Regions from separate parts of the Paenibacillus sp. cl130 genome, predicted to be linked through region 2. Evidence: riboswitches for the same ligand, from Rfam matches in the RefSeq annotation. Region 2 holds a riboswitch; the other holds the start of a gene.
The links. A riboswitch is a leader RNA that binds a small molecule or an ion and turns the genes downstream of it on or off. The one in region 2 is predicted to bind ZMP and ZTP.

Region 1: another riboswitch for ZMP and ZTP. It lies ahead of BM358_RS23520 (TIGR01440 family protein); the one in region 2 lies ahead of BM358_RS22855 (bifunctional 5,10-methylenetetrahydrofolate dehydrogenase/5,10-methenyltetrahydrofolate cyclohydrolase).

Annotation. Positions count from the first base shown of each region.
Region 1 covers NZ_FOYG01000011.1:21,313-24,724, reverse strand. The annotation lists gene glyA (serine hydroxymethyltransferase) at 1-753, opposite strand, end outside; gene BM358_RS23520 (TIGR01440 family protein) at 874-1,461, opposite strand; ZMP/ZTP riboswitch at 1,682-1,763, opposite strand; gene BM358_RS23515 (low molecular weight protein arginine phosphatase) at 1,842-2,426, opposite strand; gene BM358_RS23510 (manganese efflux pump MntP) at 2,531-3,091, opposite strand; gene BM358_RS23505 (L-threonylcarbamoyladenylate synthase) at 3,234-3,412, opposite strand, start outside.
Region 2 covers NZ_FOYG01000010.1:105,052-108,463, forward strand. The annotation lists gene BM358_RS22850 (cyclodeaminase/cyclohydrolase family protein) at 1-208, opposite strand, end outside; gene BM358_RS22855 (bifunctional 5,10-methylenetetrahydrofolate dehydrogenase/5,10-methenyltetrahydrofolate cyclohydrolase) at 205-1,071, opposite strand; ZMP/ZTP riboswitch at 1,182-1,266, opposite strand; gene BM358_RS22860 (Delta(5) desaturase DesA) at 1,480-2,541, shown strand; gene BM358_RS22865 (PadR family transcriptional regulator) at 2,826-3,371, shown strand; gene BM358_RS22870 (hypothetical protein) at 3,349-3,412, shown strand, end outside.

The sequences.
Region 1 (3,412 bases), on a different contig from region 2:
AATAGCTTTATCAATCGCTTGCGCCCATGCTTTGCGAGTCAGAATCAGACCCCCACGCGGACCACGCAGCGTTTTGTGTGTCGTTGTTGTTACAAATTGGGCATGCGGAACTGGACTTGGGTGAATTCCCGCTGCCACAAGACCTGCGATATGTGCCATATCCACCATGAACAAAGCACCTACATCATTGGCAATGGAAGCAAAAGCTTCAAAATCAATAGTACGCGGATATGCACTCGCGCCAGCTACAATCAGACGAGGACGATGCTTAAAGGCTGCCTTGCGCACTTCATCGTAGTCGATGCGGAAGTTGTCTTCGCGTACACCGTAAGCAGCAAAGTTATACAACAAGCCGGAAGCGTTAACCGGACTTCCGTGTGTTAAGTGGCCACCATGCGCCAGATTCATACCCAGTACAGTATCTCCAGGTTTGAGAGCTGCCAAATACACCGCCATGTTGGCTTGTGCTCCAGAGTGAGGCTGCACGTTAGCATGCTCGGCGCCGAACAATTCTTTTGCGCGGTCACGTGCGATGTCTTCAACGATATCTACATGCTCACAGCCACCATAGTAGCGTTTGTTCGGATAACCTTCAGCATATTTATTCGTCAGCACGGAGCCCATGGCTTCCATTACTGCTTCACTGACAATGTTCTCGGATGCGATTAGCTCGATATTGTGGCGTTGTCGTTTCAGTTCAAGTCCCATTGCTTCCATCACTGCCGGGTCACTTTTACGCAGGTGTTCCATCATGATTGATTACTCCCTCTCCATAGTCAATTGTTGGGTATACAAGCAAACGCCTGCTCCTCTGTTGGGTACCTCATCATCAATGCAAAAAAGATTAGTACAAACATGCCGCCATGCCAAATGCTAATCGCAGTTTCCGCCGACTTCTTGCTCCAGACTGTACACCGCCCGTTGTCCGCCAATAAGTGGAGGACGGGTGAACGCTGCTGTCACACGTGCTTCGCCAATCCAGCGAAGGCTTGGGCGAAACGGAACAGCAATGGGTCGCAGATGCATGCCAATCAGCGTTTCGCCGATGTCTATCCCGGCATGAGCCTGCACGTTCGCCGCCAAACACGCGTCGCTCATAGAACGATAGGCGACGGTAGCCATAGAGCCTCCTGCTGTACGAACAGGAACAGCTGCAACCTCCATCAGTCCCAATCGCTCCAGCACAGCCCGTTCAACGACCAGCGCTCGGTTCAAATGCTCACAGCATTGAAACGCCACATCAAAGCCATACTCCCTGCGAACAGACTCTACTCCAGACAACAGTTGCTGAGCCACATCGAGCGCTCCCGCCGTACCAATCCGACTTCCAGCCACTTCACTTGTGCTAACGCCGATAACCAGCAGGCGACCAGCCTTGAGACTGGCTGCTTCTGCGATTTCCCGCACGACAGAAGTGGTCTGTGCTTCCAGCGGAATCTCATGATCTAATTGTTCCACCATTGGAACCTCCTTTGGTTGAACAGCCTCTCAGAGACTAGGCACGGTCTCATGCCCCAAGTTCAACACACTCTCTCCTGATCACAATCTGACTATATTATAGCCGATGTTTCAGATTTCGAGCAGAAAAAATGGAAGAATCTTTAATGGAATCAACTCTCAGCTAAAAATCTGGCATAACTTGTATATGAAAAAAAGAGCAGTCCACACCTATGTGGAATTGCTCTTTTGCCCAGGCGACCGGCCGTATATCCGATGCTCCATCGTGGTTAATCCCACTTTTGTCGCCAGTTACATCGGATTCTCATTTTTCCACCTTATCTTAACGGATTAACCGCCGAAAATCAACAGATTCCGTACAAAACAGATGAGTAATACCAATTTTATTCGGAAGATGCCTTTAGCTTGTCCAGCAGCTTATGTAGTGCCGTACGGATTTCCGCAGCTGTGACATCGTAATCTTCTCGCGAACCGCCAAACGGATCAGAAATATCAAAGCCCGGAATCCGTTGGTGTAATTCAATCATTCGTTCACGCTCCTGCGCCGATAGCTCTTGTCCGAGTGAAGCCATCAACTGCTGTGAAGCATATAAACTATCCAACTCCTGTACATCATTCAACACCGCATCCCGGTTCTCCACATATTCCTTAAGCGTAAATACTTTGCCCGCCGTTTGGGGAAAGCGCTGAATTACGTGCTGTTTATGTCCTTGCGTCAAGGTTAAGATCAGATGCGCCCACCCGGCAAGCCCGTCGCTCAAAGGGGTTGAAGTGATCTGATCGGATATATCATGATCACGTAGAACCGCCTCTGCATGTCGGGATATCGGCGTGCCTTCCATCGCGGCTACTCCCGCAGAACGCACTTCCAGTTCTAGCCCATGCTCAGCAGCCAACTTACGCAGCATCCCTTCAGCCATTGGACTGCGACAGGTATTCCCTGTGCATACGAATAAGATATTCTTCAACGTTTTCACCCCCCGTATGTTAAAAAAATATATAAACAGAGGATTACTATAATTCTAATCCCTTACTATAATCCTGCATTTATTTTACACTGTCTACGCTAAAATCAAAACATAAACATAAAGCCGAATGCCAGCAAAATGGCACCGCCCACTGCTTCTCCATAATCTCCTAGATTGCGGCTGACCTTGCGACCCAGCAACAGGCCCAACATCGCCATTGCTCCCCCGCAAAAACCAAACGCCAGAACGGACAGCACCAGATCACTCTGGAACATACCCAGTGACACTCCTACAGAAAATGAGTCAACGCTCACCCCAAGTGCAAACAGCAAAAGGCCTAAAGGCGAACGATGATCCAACACCTGTACGCCGTCCCCTTTAAAGGAATTATACACCATATGCCCGCCCAAAAGGATGAGTAACCCCCCTGCGAAGTAGGCCGTCACATGACCTAATAAAGAACTCATATAATGGCCTGTGAACATTCCCAGCAATGGCATCAGAATGTGAAAAAAGCCAATAACAGTACTGATGCGCAGCACGTCTCGCAGGCGTATCCCCTTCATGCCGATCCCTACGCCCAGCGATAACGCATCCATTCCTAGCGCTACCGCCATGATCAGAATCGTTACAACCTGCCCGGCATGGGCAGAGGCTGCCAGCATACTCCATCCCTCCATTATCCGTCTGTTCTTGTACACGTTATGCGGACAAGGGGGAAATCAGTACAAGCATACACTGAAAGTACCCAATACCGAGATAAGGAGGGAGGAAAATTTAATATAAGAGGCTCTGATTCGACAGAAGCTACAAGCGGACGATTCGGTGACCTGCCGCTTTAAGCAGGCGGTTCATGACGGCGTCTCCCAATCCTTTCGGCGGACAGGATTCCGACAAAATGTAGGTGACGCCGTCCTCGTCGCAGCGGCGCAGCACGCCGTACAGGCGCTGCGCTGCCTCATGGAGCGCGTCCAGCTTGCCTAACG
Region 2 (3,412 bases):
ATCTTTCCATGCTACTAATGACATCCGTGATTTGTTCATGGATGTGCGCATATTTTTCTCCTTGTGAAAGGTTGGCGGTCATGGAGGTCATAGCCGCGCCTAGTGCCGCAGCCAATGCGGATACACTTCCTCCGCCGGGGGTAGGCGCTGCACTTGCAGCCTCTTTCAGAAAATGTCCGATGGAATTGTTCCAAGACAGTTCACTCATGAATAGACCACCTCTCTGGAGTAGTGTTGCAGATGTATCGCTTTGAGCAGATTTTTGTACAAAATCGCAGTCGTTAAGGTGCCAACACCGCCGGGAACCGGAGAAATGGCATGTACCTTTTCACCCACGTTTGAAGCAGCGTCACCCACGATTTTTCCTTCCAGTGTCTCGTTAATTCCTGCATCCACGAGAATCAGACCGGGATGGACCATATCCTGCGTAATCACATCAGGGCATCCGACTGCGACGAAGGCAATGTCTGCATGGCTCAGATGCTCTGCAATATCACGCGTACCTGCATGACAGGCGGTAACGGTGGCATTTTCTCTTTGCAACATGTGGAAAAGGGGAAGTCCCACTGTCTGCCCGATGCCCACGAGCGTGACATTTTTGCCTGCCAAGGTGTGACCGTAATGCTTGAGCAGCTCGATACAGGCTTGAGGTGTTGCGGGATATAGTCCGGCGTCACCTGTTACGGTAGCCAGCTTGTTATCAGGTGTTATTCCATCAATATCCTTGTAGGGGGCGATGGATTGTTTAATAACGGAGGCAGAAAGATGTTGGGGAAGCGGCAGTTCCAGCATAATGCCATGTACATGGGATGCATCGTTCAGACTGCCGATCAGGTGCAGTAGCTCGGCTTCGCTAACATGACGGTCAAAAGTATGGAGATGAAATGAGATTCCCAGCTTCTCCGCTATTTTTTGCTTGGTCCGTGCATAGTATGCAGATGCCGGATCGCCTTCTACCAATAGGGTCGCCAGATGGGGACGGTGTCCTTGCTGCTTCATTTTTTCTACCTGTGAACGGATCGTTGCATATACTTGCTCAGCTGCTTCTTTGGATTTCATGATTATAGCCATAGTCCGTGCCTCCTCTGAATTTATCGCATGATTTATCAACAGGGTGTCATGGTCTTAAAACGAAAAAAAGTATTTGCACAAGGTCGTCAAGACAGACGAATCCTCTGCAAATACTTCTCCCAGGCGAACGGTACGCTTTTTTTGTATGCTCCCTCGTGGTTCATTCCACTGACTTCGCCAGTCACATACAGCGTTATTATGTCTTATATTTTAACAAATAATCATCAGAAAAGAAACCCGCGAACATTTGGAAAACGGGTTGTGTTACTTGTCTATATGACAAATGTCATATACCCGAGCTGACGTTTATGACTACAGCGCCTAGAGGCTTTACCTTATACTGAGATTAGATCAACATGTACGCCTAACAGGATCAAGGTATAGGCGTCATTTTAAAGGAGGATCATAATGAGTATGACACAACTCCCATTAGCCCAATTGAAAAAAAATATGGCTCCCTACGAGAAAATAAACACAAAATCCAGCGTTCTGCAACTCATCAATACCTTGGGTCCACTGATCCTATTGTGGTATGCTGCTTATCTTAGTCTGTCGGTTTCGTACTGGCTGACACTTCCAATTGCCATTGTTGCATCGGGGTTTGTGGTACGGACATTTATTATTTTTCATGATTGTGGTCATCAATCCTTCTTCAAAAGCCGCAAGCTGAACGACATTGTGGGAACGATTACAGGTATTATTACGCTCTGCCCTTATCACCAATGGAAAAATAGTCACGCAATCCACCATGCAACCAGCAGTAATCTGGATAAAAGAGGCACAGGTGACATGTGGGTGCTTACGGTAGAAGAGTACACAGAGGCTTCCACATGGACACGGCTGGCCTATCGCATATATCGAAATCCTTGGGTTATGTTTGGACTAGGTCCGATCTATACTTTTTTGATTTCCTATCGGTTTAATATCAAGACAGCCAAACGCAAGGAAAAAATGAACACCTATGTGACGAATATATCCATCGTTGCCTTGTATGCACTGTTGTCATGGGCTATTGGATGGCAGGCCTTCCTTCTCGTACAGGCACCTATCTTTTTTGTATCTGGTATGTTGGGAATCTGGCTGTTCTATGTACAACACCAATTTGAGGATTCGTATTTTGAGCACGATGAAGAGTGGAGCTATATTAATGCGGCCGTAGAAGGCAGTTCTTACTACAAGCTTCCTAAAGTATTGCAATGGATTACGGGCAATATCGGATTTCATCACGTTCATCACTTGAGCCCAAAAGTGCCAAATTATAATTTGGAAAAAGCACATGAAGCGACACCGTTACTTCAAAAGGCGACCACGATCACAGTAAGTAGCAGTCTGCAATCTTTGAAGTTCCGACTTTGGGATGAAAATACGAAAACCTTTTTGACCTTTAAACAAGTGAGGCCGCTCCTCAGCAAACGTGTTGCAGTTACGAAACCCATCCCTACACCTGTTGTAAGCACAGAAAGAAAATAACTTTGTACAAAACTTTTCTGAAGAGATGTTGAAAAATTGCAGTTTACTTTGAGAAATCTAAAGGGATAACATCCTTTTAGATTTTTTTGTTTATATTGAAAATGCAGTACTTTCATTCTTTGTTTTAGCAAGCGCTATTGACAAATCGATTGTCAACCTTTACATTCTATATATCGAAACGATATATATCGATTATATATAAATTAGCTACATGTAAACAGAGATAAGTTCCCTTTGATTTCAGAAGGATAATTCACTATGCCAGGAAAGAAGGAATAGATTTTATGTTGATTTATGTAATACTTGGGTTCCTCTGCGAAAAGGATATGACAGGATATGAAATCAAGCAGAAGATGACGATAAGCACTTCCAACTTTATTGATGCCAGCTTCGGAAGCATATATCCTATGCTGAAAAAAATGGAAAAGGGGGAGCTTATCAAGTATGAAGAAGTGGTAGAGGAAGGCAGATTCAAAAAATCATATGGTATTACGGAAAAAGGGAAGAGTGAATTTATAGAATGGTTAAAAACACCATGTACTTTTTCCCCTTTTAATTATGAGTATTTGAGTAAGCTTTTCTTCTATAAATATCTTGACGACATTGAGGTTGTTCGTTTGATTGCCAGCTTTCAAACTACTGTCGCCTGTGAATATAACAAGCTTGCCTTGATAGAAGAGAAGCACGTTCATGAGATGGATGTATATGAGCACGCGACGTTGATGTTTGGCAAAGAATATTTTCAAATGATTATGAATTGGCACGATGAACTCACAAGAAAAATTACAGGAAAGAAGGATAATGAAGATGAGAATGACAAAGAAATTTAAATTGCAGATTGCAGCTAAAAATGTGGATTTGTACAAATGGG